2 regions of the Bacillus tuaregi genome follow, and region 2 is predicted to be linked to the other one. Evidence: riboswitches for the same ligand, from Rfam matches in the RefSeq annotation. Region 2 holds a riboswitch; the other holds the start of a gene.

Region 1 (9,317 bases), 1.2 Mb from region 2:
AAGCGCTTGGACATGCCTTTGGTGATTTAATTCTCCAAAATGTTGCGAACAGGCTGAAAGAACACGTTCCAGGACATGTATTTGTTGGTCGGCTCACGGGTGATGAATTTGCCCTCCTATACCCTGCTTTAGATGAGAAGGATTTGGCTGCAGCCTGCAGTCAGATTCAAGCTAGAATAAACGAGCCGATGCAGGTCAAGCATCTCCTTCTCAACGTTTCCGTAACGATAGGCGGTGCACTGTATCCACAGCATGGGGATGACAACGACGAGCTTTTGAAGCACGCCAACATGGCGCTCACAGAAGCAGCTCAACAACAGGTTCCGTTTAAAATGTATAAGTCATGTATGGATGGTAAAGCACTTGACCGACTTGTTTTGGAGAACGATTTGTATTATGCCTTGCATAATCAAGAGCTTCGTCTCGTCTATCAGCCGCAGATAGATATTGTTTCTGGTAAGATACAAGGGTTGGAAGCATTGCTTCGCTGGGATCATCCAAGCTATGGTCCCATTTCACCTGACCAATTTATCCCGATGGCAGAAAATACCGGACTGATTATTCCCATCGGTGAATGGGTGCTTCGAACATCGTGTAGACAATTAAAGGAGTGGCATAATCTCGGGTACTCCTCCTTAAGCATCGCTGTGAACCTGTCCTCACGTCAATTTTATTCACAGGACCTGAACGATACGGTGAAGGGGATTCTGCTTGAAACGGAATTACCACCAGAGGCTTTAGAGCTTGAAATTACGGAAAGCATGATGATGAATATGGAGCACGCCTCCAAAACGATGCAGGAGCTAAAAAATTTAGGCTGTAAAATTGCCATTGATGATTTTGGGACAGGTTATTCTTCGTTGCATTACTTAAAGCATCTCCCCATCGACCGTCTGAAAATTGACCGATCCTTTATCCATGATCTCACAGAGAATGAACAGGATCATACGATAGTCTCAACCATTATTTCGATGGCCCAGCATTTACAGCTTGAGGTCATTGCCGAAGGGGTCGAAACACAGGTACAAAAGAATATTTTACAAATGAAACAGTGTACGCACATACAGGGATATCTCTACAGTCCTCCCTTAACACCAGAGGACTTCCTTCAACAATGGGATCAGCTGATTCAAAAGGTGAATACTCTTTAATTCGAACGAAAACGGTGTGAAACTTGAATTTCACACCGTTTTATTATGAATAATTCCTATTTCTCAGCTGATGTTTTTTTCTGTGGTTTCGTACAATTGTTATTTTATGCCTCTGCATGGAATTGAGTGTGTTCACAAAACGGAGTAATTTGTGTAATAATACGATCTTTAAAAAACGGCTTCAGCTCACATTTCTTTTGTTTAGCCAATGCAAGCTGATGATGATCAGCGAAGAAAATCAATGATTGATTATCATCAGGCTGTCCCTCTTTTGCCGTAGGGTCATGTAGATCGAAAAATAAATCCAATAGCTCTTTGTAGGATACCTTCCATGGATTAAACCATATTTCCACTATGTCTAAGTTTGTCCCGCTCGGGTGATTGATTGAAACCTTTTCAACCCCTCGTAAGGCTGTCTGAAATGCTTGTTGACTAAAGAACCCGCTTGCACCAAATACTGCTTTTTCCATTTTCGTTCGCTCCTTTTCGAGCGATAGCTTCTTAACATCCAAAAAACCTCTCTTTGCTTAAAAGAGAGGTTCGTATGTTTAACACACATTCCTCTCATCTTTCAAAGGCTGCTGCCTTTGCAGGAATTAGCACCGTTCAAGGCAAGAATTCGCCTTAATGGTTGCCGGGTTTCATAGGGCCTGTCCCTCCACCGCTCTGGATAAGAAGTTATCGCTATTTTATTTTTTTGAATTATTATATTGTTAATGATGTTAACATGTCCTTAGCTCATTTTCAAGTAAAAAATTAACAGAATCATGCATATATCCGAATCTCTTTTCACTCTTTCATCCATCCATTTTTAGCGATTCATTTTACTAAGCGTTACAAAGATAGATACATTTTCATTTCCTGTATTAGCAAAGCCTAATCTCTGGGTTCCATCACAATGTATCACCTCATTTTGACTTACGATAAGCTCATGTCCATCGATACTAAATGTTCCGCTGCCTTGAAGGACATGTAAGTATAATTCAGCACCGATGTGATAATGAGAAGGCATCTCTTGACCCGGCAGTAAATTTAACAGAAATACCTGGCTATGGTTACTTTTAAATATTATATTTTTTGAAAAATGACCTTCATTAAATAGTTGATAAGAAGGAATCGATTGTTTCTCCATATAGTTCACCCCTGTAATATTCTATAAGGATTGATTAAGTTAATCGCTCCTATTCAAGACAGCTGTTGCCATGGCATCAATAAATAACGGATTTTTTTATAGGGAGTACCATAGGCCATTTCAAGTAACGGAGATTAGATGGATAATAGATTGCTAACTAATTAGGGCACTTAACTAATTGCTGCTTTATTTCTTTCAGTTGCTGAAGATGCTGTTCTTCGTGTAACCAAATCACATCTAGCATATTCTTTAAACTAATCTCTCCAAAGCCTGGATGCTCAACTGACTTTTCTGTTAAAGATCTTTTATGTGTTTCATTAAAAATAGCTTGTGTATATTGAAACCTCGATGCTTCTAATAACTGAGTGATTTCCTTTTTACTGAAGAATGCCTCAGGCGGCACTTCGGCAGCTTTAGCTATTACATTACAAGCTTCAATGAAAGATACGTCCCTCTCCTCTACCTTTTTACTAATTGTTTTCAGAGACTGTAAGACAAATTGGGCTATTTCCTTCTCCGTTGAATACAAATGATAGAGTATTTGAGCAATCCACCACCATTCCGAACTTAATGTAACATTCAGCTGCTCATCCATTAAATCACTAATCAGTGCTATCAGTTTCAAGCGTGTTTCTCTAAAATTTTTTATTAGCCTTTTTATCACTTCATATTTGAACGAATCCTACTACTATCATTCTTCTTCATCTGCTGCTAAGTCCTGCACCGGTAGAAGTTCATTCTCCCCGTGTGTAGGCTTCCTTAGATTAAACAGTGCTTTAATACAGAAGATGACAAGCCCAATGACACCAATTAAGAAAATGGTATCCGGGACTGATCTGACTAAAAGCAAATTCTGAACGGCTTCTATGCCAAAATACGTTTCTGGGTCACGGGATGCCCAATAGCCTTGATCGTAAGCCAGCTTCAGTTGTATGAACCCAATCGGTAATAAAGTAATAAAGACCATTCCTGCTAATCCAATATTCAACATCCAGCAGATGAATTTGAGGAATTTGTCGCTCCACGCCTTTGGCTTAACGATATTTCTTAAGGAGTAAAGAAGCAGCGCAATCGCAAACATTCCATATACCCCCATCATCGCCCCGTGGGCATGTGCCGGTGTTAATTGCTGACCATGTTCAAAATAGTTCACAACTGGCAGATTGATTAAGAATCCTAGTACACCAGCACCGACTAAATTCCAAAGTGCGGTTGATATTAAGAACCAGAAGGTCGATTTATAAGGGAAATCAATCCCTCCATCTCGAAGCATTTTATATTGTGAATACGCTTCTAAAATCAATAAAGTTAACGGGATAATTTCTAGAGCAGAGAAGACCGAGCCAATGGCAATCCAGACTTCTGATGAGCCGTTATAATAATAGTGATGACCAATTCCAAGAACTCCGCTTCCTAGTAAAATCGTAATTTGGAAGTATAGTTGTCGAATCGTTGATTTTTTCGTTACCAGTTTCATGCGAACTAATAGGAAACCAATCACGACAACGGCAAAGACTTCAAATATACCTTCTACCCATAAATGAACAATCCACCAACGCCAGTAATCGGCCATTGTGTAGCTTGTATCCGGCTGAATTAGGAAAGCAAAAACATAGAATAACGGTACACCAATGGATGCATAGAATAAGAGATGGACAAGACCACCTCGATCCGTTTCCCGCTTTAAGGCACTCCTAATCCCCCTAAAGACGATAAACAACCAAATCATCATTCCGGCGGCTAATAGATATTGCCAGAATCGGCCTAACTCCAAATATTCCCATCCTTGATGACCAAACATGAACCAAGCATTGCCAAGATAGCCATTAACCCCTAACCATTCACCAGCTAAGCTGCCAAAGACTAATACGACAAGGGCCCAAAATAGAATATTAACTAACTTACCCTGATGCTTCGGCTCATACCCGCCAACAAGTGGGGCTACATAAATTCCTAATCCTAACCAGGCGGTAGCAATCCAGAAAATAGCTAATTGTAGATGTGCCCCTTTTGAAAAACTAAACGGTAATAGCTCGACAATCCACTTGATGCCGAAGAAAGAATCAGGCTCTGTGTAATAGTGAGCCAATAAAGCACCAAACATAACCTGAATGAAGAAAAGAATAGACACAACAACAAAATACTTACCTGCTTTAACCTGTGAAGAGGTAACTGGAATTTTCTCCAGATGAATTCTTGGAAAATTGCCTGGTGAAAAAGCTTCTTTCATTTCTAACTGATACCTAAAGAATAGGAAAAGAATAAGGGCTAGAATAAGAGATAAAATCGTAATACTTCCACCGCTCCATAAAATAGCTGAATAGCTCATGACATTTCCGGCATCCTCGTAATAAGGCCAGTTATTCGTATACGAAATCGTATCGTTCAGGCGGTTGGTACTTGAGAGCCACGCTGTCCAAAAGAAGAAGTCAGCAATTTGCGTGATTTGATCTCCTTCATGTACCCAGGAGCGTCCCTCTTTCGGCATATGTTCTTCTTTAATTAGGTTTTCCTGTAATCCCCAGCCATCACCTTCAGTAAATACTTTTTGATAAAATTCCCGAACCTGTTCAAGACCATAGACCTGTGCTTCCGTTAAAATAAGGGTATCCGTCTCTTCAAGATAACGATTTTCCCTCATCTCCGCCTTCACTTTTTCCCGAATCTGTTCTTGTTCTTTTATCGTCAGTTCGTCAAAAATGACCCCTTCCACGTCAGCTGCATAAAAATCCTGCATTCCCTCGGTATAGATTTTCAACGCTTCCGCTGTATAGTCTGGACCCATGTACGATCCATTTCCCAGTACACTTCCATAGTCCATTAGTCCGTACTTTTGAAATACGGCTTGTCCTCCCATTATGCTCTCTTTTGTCATCAATACTTCACCATCAGTGGTTGTGACAAGAGGTCTTGGTGCTTGGTCTTTAAATATCCAATATCCTCCAACTAATAAAACCGTAAATACCAGTAATAAAGTACCAACCAATACTGATTTTAAAAAACTATTGGCTGCTTTCTTTGGTCTATTATTCATGCTATGAGCAGATGAGGGTAAACTCATTTTCAACAATCCTCTCTCATCGTAAATTCATTTTCAAAATTCGGAGCTTAAATTCTAGCCTTTTATGTCGACGATTATGACCTACGAATCATTTCCATTACGACAAATCCTTTTTGGGAACAAGATACATGTAATGGTATAATCCCTTCTTTTCTCCAGGCTTCATGTAATAATGATTTCTGTTGTTTTTGAATTAAAGCGATTCCACAATCTCCGCCGCCCGCACCTGAAGGTTTAGCACTCCCAAATTTCTCACCAATCTCACATAATCTCGTTAATTTAGGGGTTTCAATCAGCACATTTGTAAACGCTCCTAGCCGTCTTAAAGCTTGCCGGTTTTGTGAAATACCAACCATCGCTCGATCAAAGTTACACGTTTCAATGCCTTTTACGAATTGGGTAACCGCTCTAGAGCTTTCCTGCAAAAAAGAATGATATTGATGCGGCTCGGTTAGGCGGAATCTCTGAATTTTCTGCACCATAGGACCTGTTCTTGCCGTTACTTTTGTCCACCCGGTACCTATTTCAACCTCAGCCGGAAGTGTTATATGACGAATGGAAAGTTGTGGCCATGATGTTTCTAATAGTTCATTAAGCTTTGTTCCTTCCTTCCATTTGCCCAAAAGCCAATTCGGACGAAACGCCGTGTAATTTATCAAGCCACCATAAGTGGCAGCAGCAATATCAGCTCCAGAACCATTCCCTTGTGCTAGAAGATGAGAAAGTGCTGCTAGTTTAAATAGCTGTTCACAAGGTAACTGAATACGATGGAATGCCAGTAGCGATGCTACAACAGCCACCGTGATAGCAGCGCTTGACCCTAGACCATATTTCCGTCCATCGATATCCACCAATTCACTCGTTATCGTTAACCGGCAGTTTCTAATTTCTATTGACTGTTCCCGAAAATATTGATTCATTGTTTTCAAGGCTTGCTGAATCACTTTTAGTCGGGAATCGCCTCTATTAAAAATCGGTGTAACTCCATCGTTTATCCAGGTCACCTCTCTTAGCCCTAATTGAGGTAAAGAGAGAATATTTTCTTTACTCTCCTTTAATTCAACCGTTATATACCGGTCAACTGCCATCACAACAGCATGCTGCCTTGGCTCAAGAATGGCATATTCACCGGCAATCATGAGCTTTCCAGGCACTCGAAGCTTCCATTCTGAGTTAGTCATGTTTCATTCACCTACTTAAATAACAAATATCTTTTCTATCACTCTCTAAATCATATGGGATTTTTTTGTTCTTACTTGTTGGTAAAAAGGAAATTCCTGAACCTGGATGGCAAGTATAAACATGTTGAACAGTAGAAAGCATTAATAATTTTTCACGAACCCTCTGTTCATCCTTTGGCAAACAAAGAACCTTAACATTGGGTCCAGCATCAATAGTAAAATAGGCTGCCATTCCTTGTGCTCTTAAGCTTTGAATGAGGGTCATCACTTCCATCGTTCCCTTTTGCCAATAAGTAAACGGAGGTTTCGCCCCTAATGTCGTGGCATGCATTTTTAATGCATTGGCTTCCACTACCTCGCCTAGCCTTTCAAAATCCCGCTCGTTTATGGCCGCTCTTGCTATCTCCATATCTCTTTCTACCGTTTCCAGCCACCCAGAATAAAAGGCAGACGTTTCAACCGTTCGCCTCATTCCCTCTCTGCTTGATACTTTCTTTTCACGCGATGCGACAATCACAGAAAGAATACTCAATTTCCAATCCTGCTCTCGTAGGATGGGCTTGGCATATGAATCGTCTCCGTCTGTTCTCGTACCCTTCTGCCATTCAACAAAACCACCAAAAATAGATCGACTGGCAGAGCCCGACCCTTGACGGGCTAGCTTGGATAATTCCTTCTCCTCTAAATCCAGGCCTATCGCTTTTGCAGAAGCGGCCGCTAATGCCGCAAATCCTGAGGCAGAGGAGGCTAAACCAGCTGCAGTTGGAACCTTATTCGTTGAGTGCACAAGGGCAAACCATTCTTTCCCTGCCATTTTCCTCACTATATCTAGAAACCGGGTTACTTTAAGGGTTTCTGCTTCATTCGCAAGCTGTTGATTGAATACAAAGAGGTCAGCCGAAATCGATTCACAAAATTGAACCGTTGTTGTGGTATAAAACTGATCCAATGTGATGGAAATGCTACTATTCATTGGTAAAAACAGGTCCTCATCCCGTTTTCCCCAATATTTTATCAGGGCAATATTTGTATTGGCTCTTGCTGTTGCTTGCATCGATATCCTCCCCATCCTTTTGCAAACTTTAAGTCCTCATGTCTAAGTATCATTTTCAATCGTAAAATACCAGGTTTTATAAGCACCTGCACTCAAGAGTCTTTTCGCTAACTGCTCCGCATGATGAAGAGAATTGGCGAGAGCCATGATACATCCTCCACAGCCGCCGCCTGTCAATTTTGCCCCCAGTGCCCCTTCATTTTTTGCCGTTTCAACCAGCTGGTTGAGACCCTTATCGCTGACACCCATTGTCCTTAATTCATCATGGTTGGCATCTAACAAGCTGCCTAGCATATGAAGATCACCTTTTGCTAGGGCAACTTTCGCCAGCTTAGCAATCTGTTCCACCTGTTCGATGGCTCCTTTGACTTTTGCAGGCTCTAATCGATAATTTTCTTTTACCTTTTTTACGGCTGAAAGGGTATCTCCTATTTTTCCGCTGTCAGCCACAACCAGATGCAGCGCTTTCCCAACAGTTAATGGATCCACCTTTCTATCCCTTTGAAACCAAATAGGCATATGACTGGAGGTAGCCGCCATATCAATTCCACTTGGATTTCCATGTGCATACTCCTCTGCTTTGTGAACAAGCTCCATCAATTTATGCTGCGTTAAGGGCCTTCCATAAAAGGAAAATAGACTTCGGACGATTGCAACTGCGATAGCTGCACTTGAGCCTAAACCGCGTCCCATTGGAATTTCAGATTGAAGACGAATCAGTAGGCCGCTCAAGGGTTTTCCCAGGTATATTAATGTATGATTGATACAGAGAGCGATTCCTTTTAAAGGCTGCGGTACTTGATTCAAGAGGCCAACATAGTGAGTGCATGCCAACATCGCCTCACCCTCTCTGCTTTCAACGGTAGAGGTTACTTCCAGCGGAAAGGGAATCGCAATGGCGGGCTTGCCGTATACAACTGCATGTTCACCTACTAGAATTAATTTACTATGTGCATGTCCAATGCCAACCTTAGGCGGTGTCGCGATGACCATCATAAGCCCTCCTTTTTATTATGTTTTGTTACAAAAGCCCAGCTAACTGGGAGACAATCCATGGAGCTGAGTATAAAACCATAAACTGAACCCCATAGTTAATTCCCCATCTATGGAGCACTCCTGCAACAATGGAGATTAACAGTACACCACCGACATTGATCCATCCGGCATCCATGAAAGCCAGCAATAATACTAAGCTAAAGAACAGTCCCAATATCGCCTCATGCGGGATTCTTTTAAAGACAAAGGCACAGATCTGCTGTGAATATTTAATCGTCATAAAATACGTAAAGATGAGAGCCATCACCGCACCAATCACCGCTGCCCAAACAAAGTCAGTCATCGATAAAACATGATGCAGATTATGCTCTAAGTTAAAGACTGGAGGCGCATTAAATAATGGATTCGCCGGCCCCATGGCAACCGATGATAGGGGGATGCCTAATGCAATTAAAGGCACCAGCGTACCGGAAAGATAGGTGGCATTCGCCAGTGCTTCCATACTAGCAATTGAAAGGGATGCCTTTTCCACAGGATCCTTCGTTCGACTGGACACCATTTCACCGACAAAGATAGTAGTCCCGACAGCACTCATAATAAACGTAAAGGTTCCAATTAAGGATGAAAGAGAACTTACGGCTAATTCTTTTTTGGTCAAAATTTTGAACGGGTTAGGAAACCCTTTTTCTCCATTTGTCCTTTTATACTGAATCGTCTTTTTATCAAACCGCTGCAGACGATT
Region 2 (9,317 bases):
GTCCTTTAGTGACAAAGAACTCTTTCCGTTTCTTACACACTTTAGATAACCTAGGACCGGCTCCAGAACCAAACTTAACCATTCTTTGGTCAACAAAATTACCTGAAGCATTCAAGGCATATGCTGCAAAAATGTCTATCAAATCAAGTGCTATTCAATATGAAAATGATGATATGATGAGAGAATTATGGGGCGATGATTACGGCATTGCCTGCTGCGTATCTGCCATGAGAATTGGTAAGCAAATGCAATTCTTCGGAGCTCGTGTAAATATTGCCAAAGCATTATTATATGCAATTAATGGCGGTGTTGATGAAAAGAAAAAGACACAAGTTGGCCCATCATACCAACCAATTACTTCTGAGTATTTAAATTACGAAGAAGTTGTTAAAAACTATGACAAAATGCTTGACTGGTTATGCGGACTATATGTGAACACATTAAATGTGATCCATTATATGCATGATAAATACAGCTATGAAAGAATTGAAATGGCTCTTCATGATCGTGAAATTCTCCGCACGATGGCTTGCGGTATCGCTGGATTATCTGTTGCAGCTGACTCACTTAGTGCTATTAAATATGCAAAAGTAAAAACAATCCGTGACGAAAACGGTCTTGTCGTTGATTACGAAATTGAAGGTGACTACCCTAAATATGGTAACAATGATGATCGTGTCGATCAAATTGCTGTAGACCTTGTTAACGGAATTATGAACCGAATTAGAAAACATAAAACTTATCGTGGTGCTGTTCCAACTCAATCAGTATTAACGATTACATCTAACGTTGTATATGGTAAGAAAACAGGCGCAACACCAGATGGCCGTGAAGCAGGTAAACCATTTGCACCAGGTGCTAATCCAATGCATGGCCGCGACACAAAAGGAGCGCTTGCATCGCTGACTTCTGTAGCCAAATTACCTTACGATGCATCATTAGATGGTATTTCTAATACCTTTACCATCACTCCAAAAGCGCTTGGACGTGAGGATCAATCACAAGTAAATAATCTTGTGGCAATGCTTGATGGATATGTGTCAAAGCGCGGTCATCATATCAATGTGAACGTATTAAATCGCGACACATTATTAGATGCTGTAGAACATCCAGAATTATATCCGCAATTAACGATTCGTGTTTCTGGTTATGCGGTTAACTTTATTAAGCTGACTCGCGAGCAACAAATTGACGTTATTAACCGTACGTTCCATGAGAGTATGTCTGCTGCAGAAAAAAAAGAACCTGTTCTTGTATAATAAATAAGTAAGAGATAAAGAGAAGGGTCTCTTCCCTTCTCTTTGACTCTTTCATACAGACAACTTACTACTATGCGATATCACATAAAATAAATGGATAGGAGCGAATCAATATGCTGGGAAATATTCATTCCATTGAGACATTTGGTACTGTAGATGGACCAGGCATCCGCTATGTTGTTTTTACACAAGGCTGTCTCCTCCGCTGTCAGTATTGTCACAATGCAGATACTTGGGAAATAGGAACTGGGAAACAAATGTCTGTTGCTGATATCATGGAGGATTTAACTTCGTACCTCCCTTTTATTGAATCTTCAGGTGGCGGTATTACGGTCAGCGGCGGTGAACCGTTGTTACAAATCCCCTTTCTTATTGAATTATTTAAGGAATGCAAAAAAATAGGGATCCATACAACCATTGATTCATCCGGCGGCTGCTATTCAACAGCTCCACTGTTTCAAGAGCAACTCAACGAATTGTTGAACTATACAGATTTAATTTTAGTTGACTTAAAGCATATTAATCGAAAGAAGCATATTCAATTAACTGGAATGGCTAATGACCATATTATCCAATTTGCAAAATCTTTATCTGAGCGCCAGATTCCCGTCTGGATTCGTCACGTTCTTGTGCCTTCCGTGACAGATGACGAAAAAGACTTAGAAGAACTTGGTCATTTTATCGGTACACTTGAGAATGTGGAGAAATTGGAGGTCCTTCCGTATCATAAGCTTGGTGTATATAAATGGGAGGCACTTGGAATGGACTACCCTTTAAATAACATTGAGCCGCCTAGTGATGAGAAGGTACAAACTGCATATAAAGTTCTCACCAAAACACTTACGTTTCGTAAAAAAGTGCTATCCTGAATAACAGGACAGCACTTTTTTAACATCTTATTGTTATTAACTATTTCCACCAGTCATCAAACATGGTAGCCGGCATTTCTCTTTTATGCAGTGTAGCTAAATATCTCTTTTCTATTTTTTCCGCACTTACTGGAGAAACGTTTTTACCCTCTAAATAATCATCTAATTCCTCATAGGAGATCCCCAGCTCTGTTTCATCAGCCTGACCTGGCACATCGTCTAATAAATCGGCAGTTGGAACCTTTAAGTACAGACTTTCCGCTGCACCCAATTCCTTTAATAGTTCTCTTCCCTGTCTTTTCGTCAGCCCTGCTAGCGGAACTATATCTGCTCCCCCATCACCATATTTTGTATAAAAGCCCGTTACAGCTTCGGCAGCATGGTCTGTACCGATAACAAGGAGGTTCTCTTGTCCGCCAATCGCATATTGAGCTATCATTCTCATTCTTGCTTTAACATTCCCCTTATGATAATCCCTTAATGGCTCCCCATTTACTTTCATATCATACTCCACTTTTACGGCATCCACTGCCGCTTCTATGTTAAAGGTATATACAACATCTGCTTTAATAAAGGCTAATGCAGCCTTTGCATCTGCTTCATCCTTTTGAACTCCGTATGGAAGCCTGACAGCAACAAATTTCACCTCATGTCCCTCTGACCTAAGCTCTTCAACGGCTAATTGGGCAAGTCTCCCCGCTAGGGTTGAGTCTTGACCGCCGCTTATTCCAAGGACATATCCGCTCGATTTTGTCTGTAATAGATACTCTTTTAAGAATTGAATTCGCTTTTGAAGCTCCACCTTTGGATTAATTACAGATTGAATATGTAACTCGTTCCTAATTCGATTTTGCATATTCATGATAATTCCTCCCATTCTAAATAAGTGTTTATACAAGACTTGCCAATTCCTCGCTAACTCTCTGGTTAACGGTTTCGATATGGTTGAGCTTATTCTCCCAACATTTTGGACTTAAATCAACTGGATATTCCTCAGGGTTTAATGACCGTTTATACTCATCCCAAAGATAATTTAAATTTTGCTGACAATACTTTTGAACTTGTTCAAGCGACGGAAGCTGATAGACTAATTCACCATTTGTAAGAATATCATGGTGAAGATCTTTTGCCACAAAATTGGTCACATCCTTCCTGATATAGGTATGGACTGGATGGAACATATTTAAACTTCTTTCTTCATTTGGCCGTTCATCATCTAAGGCAATATAATCACCTTCCGATTTTTGATTGGCTAAATTAATGACTCTGTACACTCTTTTTAAACCAGGTGTTGAAACCTTTTCCGGATTTCCACTGATTTTGATTGTATCAACCATTTTTCCAGCGTCATCTTCAATCGAGACCATTTTATATACAGCTCCTAATGCCGGTTCATCATAGCCGGTAATCAGCTTGGTGCCAATGCCCCATACATCAATTCTTGCTCCCTGGGATTTCAAATTCATAATCGTGTATTCATCAAGATCATTTGAAGCAACAATCTTCGTTTTTGTAAAGCCTGCCTCATCAAGCATTTTTCTTGCTTCTTTAGATAAATAGGCAAGATCACCACTATCCAAACGAATGCCGACAAAATTAATCTCGTCTCTCAATTCCTTCGCGACGCGGATTGCATTCGGCACACCAGACTTCAACGTATCATATGTATCAACTAAAAAAACACAATCCTTATGGCGGCGAGCATACTTATGAAAGGCAGTGTACTCATCAATATAGGCTTGAATGAGTGAATGCGCATGCGTGCCTGAAACAGGAATTCCAAATAATTTTCCTGCCCTTACATTGGAGGTCGAACTAAAACCACCTATATATGCTGCTCGTGTTCCCCAAATCGCTGCATCCATTTCCTGAGCCCGTCTTGTACCAAATTCCATGGCTGTTTCATCGCCAATAATATATTTGATTCTGGAGGCCTTTGTGGCAATTAATGTTTGGTAATTCACAATATTCAAAATGGCTGTTTCAACTAATTGAGCTTCGGCAAGAGTTGATTCAATTCGAATAAGAGGTTCATTTGCAAAGACAATTTCTCCTTCTGCCATTGCACGAACAGAGCCCGTAAAACGAAGGTCTTTTAAATAATCTAGAAAGTCTTCCTGAAATCGTAATTCATCCCTTAAATAAGCTATATCTTCTTCTGTAAATCGCAGATTTTTTAAGTAATCAATTACCTTTTCAAGACCAGCAAAGACCGCAAAGCCATTACCAAATGGTAACTTACGAAAAAAAACTTCAAACACGGCTCTACGATTATGAACGCCATCCTCCCAATAGGTTTCTATCATATTTATTTGATACAAATCTGTATGTAATGTTAAACTGTCGTCCAAAAATTTCGCCATGACCAAACCTCCCAATATTCACTTACCTGTTAATCCTTACTAATAGTGAGAACTAATTTATCTATCTCTAAGCTTTCCCACGATAACCACAAATTTGTCTATTAATATTATAAACTTTAATTAGCTATTGTCTAATTAACAGATTTTTTTCAATACTCTCCTCTAACAGTAAAGCCCTTTTTGTTCCATTGCTTAATAACCCAAAATCCATTATACTTTCACCATGCACATGCAATAGTTGAGGTGAATTATTTGTTTGAATTTTTTCTGGATACCACCAATCTACAGGTTGATTATTCACTGTATGTTAGTATCCTTTTTGGACTTTCCGTAAAATGGCTGTGGATCCATAGTATTGATGTTAAAATGACCGACTCCATCTACACATCATCAGATGTCCACCTTCAAGGGAAGCAGCTTTTACTATTCATTAAAAAGCCGTACCATCTAAACAACCAACTGATGTGGATTTTAAGATATATTAGAAGAAAAAAGAATCTTAGTGAAGATCCTGACAGCCCTATTTCCTATTCCAAGTAAAGATATTTATCTAAATGGGAGGAAATAGAAACGATGAATACCATTAAAAAGTTCACTTTATTATTATCTGGAATTTGGCTGACCGTCCTATTAACTGGATGCTCTGCTAGCAATGGGCAGAATACTGGTTTTTTTCACCACTATTTTGTTGAACCTTTTACACAATTAATCCTTTGGACTTCCAATCTTTTTCATGATAATTATGGATTAAGTATTATCGCAGTCACACTGCTTGTTCGGATCATTCTTTTACCCTTGATGTTAAAGCAATATAAAACACAGGCAAATATGAAAGAAAAAATGGATTTATTAAAGCCTGAAATGGATATCATCCAGAAAAAAATTAAAGAAACAAAGGATCCTAAAGACCAGCAGCTGTTGCAAAAAGAAATGATGGGTTTGTATCAAAAGCATGGTGTAAATCCGCTAAATATGGGCTGCTTACCATTACTTATCCAAATGCCTATCTTAATGGCTTTCTATTATGCAATCCGTGATTCTCATGAAATCGCCACCCATTCATTTTTATGGTTCAGTCTTGGCCAGCCGGATATTGGAGTAACTCTCATGGCAGGTATCGTATATTATTTACAATTTAAGGTTTCTCAATCCACCATGCCTGAAGCCCAACAGCAACAAATGAAATATATGGGACTTTTATCGCCGGTTATGATTGTTATGGTATCCCTGAATGCACCTGCTGCCCTACCACTATATTGGGTCATCGGTGGAGTCTTTTTGATCTTTCAAACCTATCTCGGTCGTAAACTGTATCAGACTCCGAAAAAAATCAATACAGCAAATGTTGAAAAAGCTTAGTAATAACATCCGTCTCCTAAAAAGGCGGATGTTTTTTTACGTATAACGCATCTTCTTCCTCATCCAACAGCAATTATTCCCATTCCCTTTCACGAATAGTAACGATTGTTCCTGTCAAACTAAAATAGAATAAATACTCAAGGAGGTTCTGACATGCATTGGAAAGCCCTACTCACCACAATTTCTATATCGTCCATCATTCTCAGTGCTTGCGGTACAGACAATGGTACTGCCTTGAATCCTAATCCAAACACTAACCAGGACACCGCACATTTACGAACCGTTTCAGACAAGAAGCAAAATGTGAATCAAAGCATTAGAGAGGAACAAAATCGGCGGATAACAAACGGAAACGGCAACAATCAAAATCGCGATATTACAGCAAGAAATATCGCTAATAATACGGCGGATAATGACAATGGAAATGCGACAAATAATCAAATGGATATTGCTGATCAAGCAGCTGAAAAAATTACTCAAATGCGTGAAGTGGATCGAGCAAACGTCATCGTTACGAATCATAATGCTTATGTAGCCGCAAAATTAGCAGCTAATGCTGACAAAACATTAACAAACGACGTTGAAAGAAAAATCTCCGATTTAGTCAAATCCTCCAACCGCAATATTGAGCATGTATATATCTCTGTTAACCCCGATTTTTATAAGCGCACAACCTCCTATGCAGAAGATATTCGCAATGGACAACCGGTTGAGGGACTTTTCGATGAATTCAGCGTGTTAGTCCGCCGGGTATTCCCCTCTAAAAAGTAGGACTACGAACGTAAAAAGTGACTCATTACTGTTTATGGAGAACAGTAATGAGTCACTTTTTTATGCCTGTTCGAAATAATCCTTGTAAAAGCCACCTACTTTACCACTATTATCGATAATGAAATAAAACTCTTCCGTTTCATTTTTCACCTCATAGCTTTTCCCAGGTGTCAGCACGCGGTTGACAATATATTTTTTGGCATCCGTATGTATACATTTTACCGTTTTTATTGTTTTTCGTTCGTGCCAGTCTAAATGAATCATGTTAACAAACTCCCTTCCTAATACCATTTACACTTTAGTATATAAGTATCAACCCCACAGAGCAACAATCAGCACCCGATTTATTTATGTGGACATTTTGTTAAGCATCACTTCCATTTACCATGAAAATTTTATGAATTTTTTTAAAATGGACTATGAAAAATTTCATAAAATCTTTAAAATAGAATAATATTGAATATTCTATCCTTTACCTTGGAGGTATGCACAATGAAAATTATGAGTAATGAACAGTTAATTGTCTCGTATCGTGATGCATTGAAGTCAGGTAATGATAAAGATTGGATTAGAGTATTACAGGGAGAAATAAAAAAACGTGGCTTAAAACCCATTATAAATTAACAAGTAAGAGCAAAGGATACCTCCTTTGCTCTTACTTGTTGCTTTTATCTATTGCTTAAAAAAACCGGGTATAACCCGGTTTATAGCTCATCAACTAAATGGAAATAAAGCTGTGTTCTGCTTTCCAATGCGGAGGAATCTCTTAATTCCATCGGTACGAGTGGAGAGTCAACATGAAGATAGAGTAACCATTTGTTCGTTACACCTTTTCTGACAGACAATTCAATTCCATCCTGCTCTGAATAGGCTAGATTTTCTTCGATATTATTATAGCGGTGATGACAATGAGTACTTTGTTCTATCATGTGTTAATTCCTCCTTTAACTCCTATTATAAAGGCTATTCCCGATAAATTAATCGAATTTTATGAACTTATTTCAACAATTGACTTACTTATTTAGTTTACATAATAAAAATATAGTCATCAATAATATGACTAAGCTAATTCTATTATTCTTATTTATCTTAACAATATAAATAATCTCTATTTTTATAAAAAAAGAATTGCAAGTTTTATTCTATTGTAGTAAAGTTTAAGAAATTAATCATATTTTCTTATCAAGAGAGGTAGAGGGGATGGCCCAGGGACACCTCAGCAACCTTCAATGTTAAGCATTGAAAAGGTGCTAAATCCAGCAAGTTTACGAATAAACTTGAAAGATAAGAAGAAGTCATGTTTATGTTTAAACTAAAGTCTTCTTCTTTAAGAAGACTTTTTTTAATGTTGGTTCATACAGCCTTCTAAACCAAGTACACTAATAAGAAAAATCAGCATAGAAAGGCGATTGGGAAGATAAAGCATTCCCCCTTTTCTGAAGAATAAGGAGTGTAATCACATGTATAAAACAGATACAAAGTTAGCGCAAATTGGCAATAGAAGTGAAGAAACTACTGGTACCGTTAGTGCACCTGTTTATTTTTCAACTGCCTATCGTCATGCTGGCATCGGTCAGTCAACCGGATTTGATTATAGTCGAACAGCCAATCCTACGAGACAAGTTTTAGAAGAAGCGATAGCAGATTTAGAGGGCGGGGACCGCGGCTATGCATGTAGCTCCGGAATGGCGGCTATTTTAACCATTCTTTCACTGTTTCAAGCTGGAGACGAGTGGGTTGTTTCGAAAGATTTATATGGCGGTACCTATCGCATCCTTGAGGAAGGCTTTAAAAAGTGGGGGCTGCGATGTCGTTATACCAACACTAGTGACGTTCATAATATTGAAAAAGAAATCACACCTCAAACAAAAGCGATCTTTATTGAAACTCCGACAAACCCTCTTATGGAACAAACGGATATTTCTGAAGCTGCCCGGATTGCCAAAAAACACAATATTTTATTGATTGTTGATAATACATTTTATACACCTATCCTACAACAGCCAATTGCGCTCGGAGCAGATATTGTTATTCATAGCGCAACAAAATATCTAGGCGGTCATAATGATGTTCTCGCAGGCTTAATTGTTGCCAAAGGAATCGAGCTTTGTGATGCCATTGCTAAATATCATAATACTGTAGGCGCAGTGTTAAGTCCGTTTGATTCATGGCTGTTAATGCGCGGGATGAAAACTCTTGCATTACGAATGGAACGTCATGAGAAAAACGCCAAAGCCATTGTCGAATTTTTAAAAGAGCACGATAGCATAACAGATGTTCTATATCCAGGTCATGGCGGGATGCTATCATTTCGTATCCAAAGTGAAAAGTGGGTAAACCCTTTTCTACAAAAATTAAACTTAATTTGTTTTGCAGAAAGCCTTGGCGGAGTGGAAAGCTTTATCACCTACCCTACTACTCAAAAACATGCCGACATCCCTGAAGAGGTTCGTATCGAAACAGGCGTTGATAATCGTTTATTACGGTTCTCAGTAGGCATTGAAAACGTCGAAGATCTTATCAAGGATTTAACACAAGCACTGGCTGCTGTCAAAAAGGAGATTGTTATTTATGAATGAGCCATATACATTTCAAACTAATTTACTTCACAATAAACATAAAATAGACCCAACCACTGGCGCTGTTAGTGTCGCAATTCAACATGCTTCAACTTTTCACCAAAAAGAAATTGATTC

The links. Region 2 has a riboswitch for S-adenosylmethionine ahead of BQ5321_RS14840 (methionine biosynthesis PLP-dependent protein). Riboswitches for the same ligand answer to the same signal wherever they lie in the genome.
Region 1: linked by a shared signal. The riboswitch ahead of BQ5321_RS08820 (peptide-methionine (S)-S-oxide reductase) and the one ahead of BQ5321_RS14840 (methionine biosynthesis PLP-dependent protein) in region 2 are both predicted to bind S-adenosylmethionine.

What each region holds. Positions count from the first base shown of each region.
Region 1 covers NZ_LT629731.1:1,371,939-1,381,255, reverse strand. The annotation lists gene BQ5321_RS08825 (EAL domain-containing protein) at 1-1,151, shown strand, start outside; gene BQ5321_RS08820 (peptide-methionine (S)-S-oxide reductase) at 1,256-1,621, opposite strand; SAM riboswitch class I at 1,713-1,828, opposite strand; gene BQ5321_RS08815 (cupin domain-containing protein) at 1,963-2,283, opposite strand; gene BQ5321_RS08810 (DinB family protein) at 2,441-2,947, opposite strand; gene BQ5321_RS08805 (nitric-oxide reductase large subunit) at 2,975-5,344, opposite strand; gene BQ5321_RS08800 (phosphomevalonate kinase) at 5,419-6,525, opposite strand; gene mvaD (diphosphomevalonate decarboxylase) at 6,533-7,579, opposite strand; gene mvk (mevalonate kinase) at 7,622-8,575, opposite strand; gene BQ5321_RS08785 (tripartite tricarboxylate transporter permease) at 8,601-9,317, opposite strand, start outside.
Region 2 covers NZ_LT629731.1:2,606,450-2,615,766, forward strand. The annotation lists gene pflB (formate C-acetyltransferase) at 1-1,259, shown strand, start outside; gene pflA (pyruvate formate-lyase-activating protein) at 1,373-2,128, shown strand; gene nadE (ammonia-dependent NAD(+) synthetase) at 2,169-2,990, opposite strand; gene BQ5321_RS14805 (nicotinate phosphoribosyltransferase) at 3,019-4,491, opposite strand; gene BQ5321_RS14810 (hypothetical protein) at 4,744-5,031, shown strand; gene yidC (membrane protein insertase YidC) at 5,065-5,850, shown strand; gene BQ5321_RS14820 (YhcN/YlaJ family sporulation lipoprotein) at 6,004-6,621, shown strand; gene BQ5321_RS14825 (DUF6501 family protein) at 6,682-6,885, opposite strand; gene sda (sporulation histidine kinase inhibitor Sda) at 7,114-7,245, shown strand; gene BQ5321_RS14835 (hypothetical protein) at 7,326-7,550, opposite strand; SAM riboswitch class I at 7,798-7,912, shown strand; gene BQ5321_RS14840 (methionine biosynthesis PLP-dependent protein) at 8,082-9,200, shown strand; partial or broken gene BQ5321_RS24850 (PLP-dependent transferase) at 9,193-9,317, shown strand, end outside.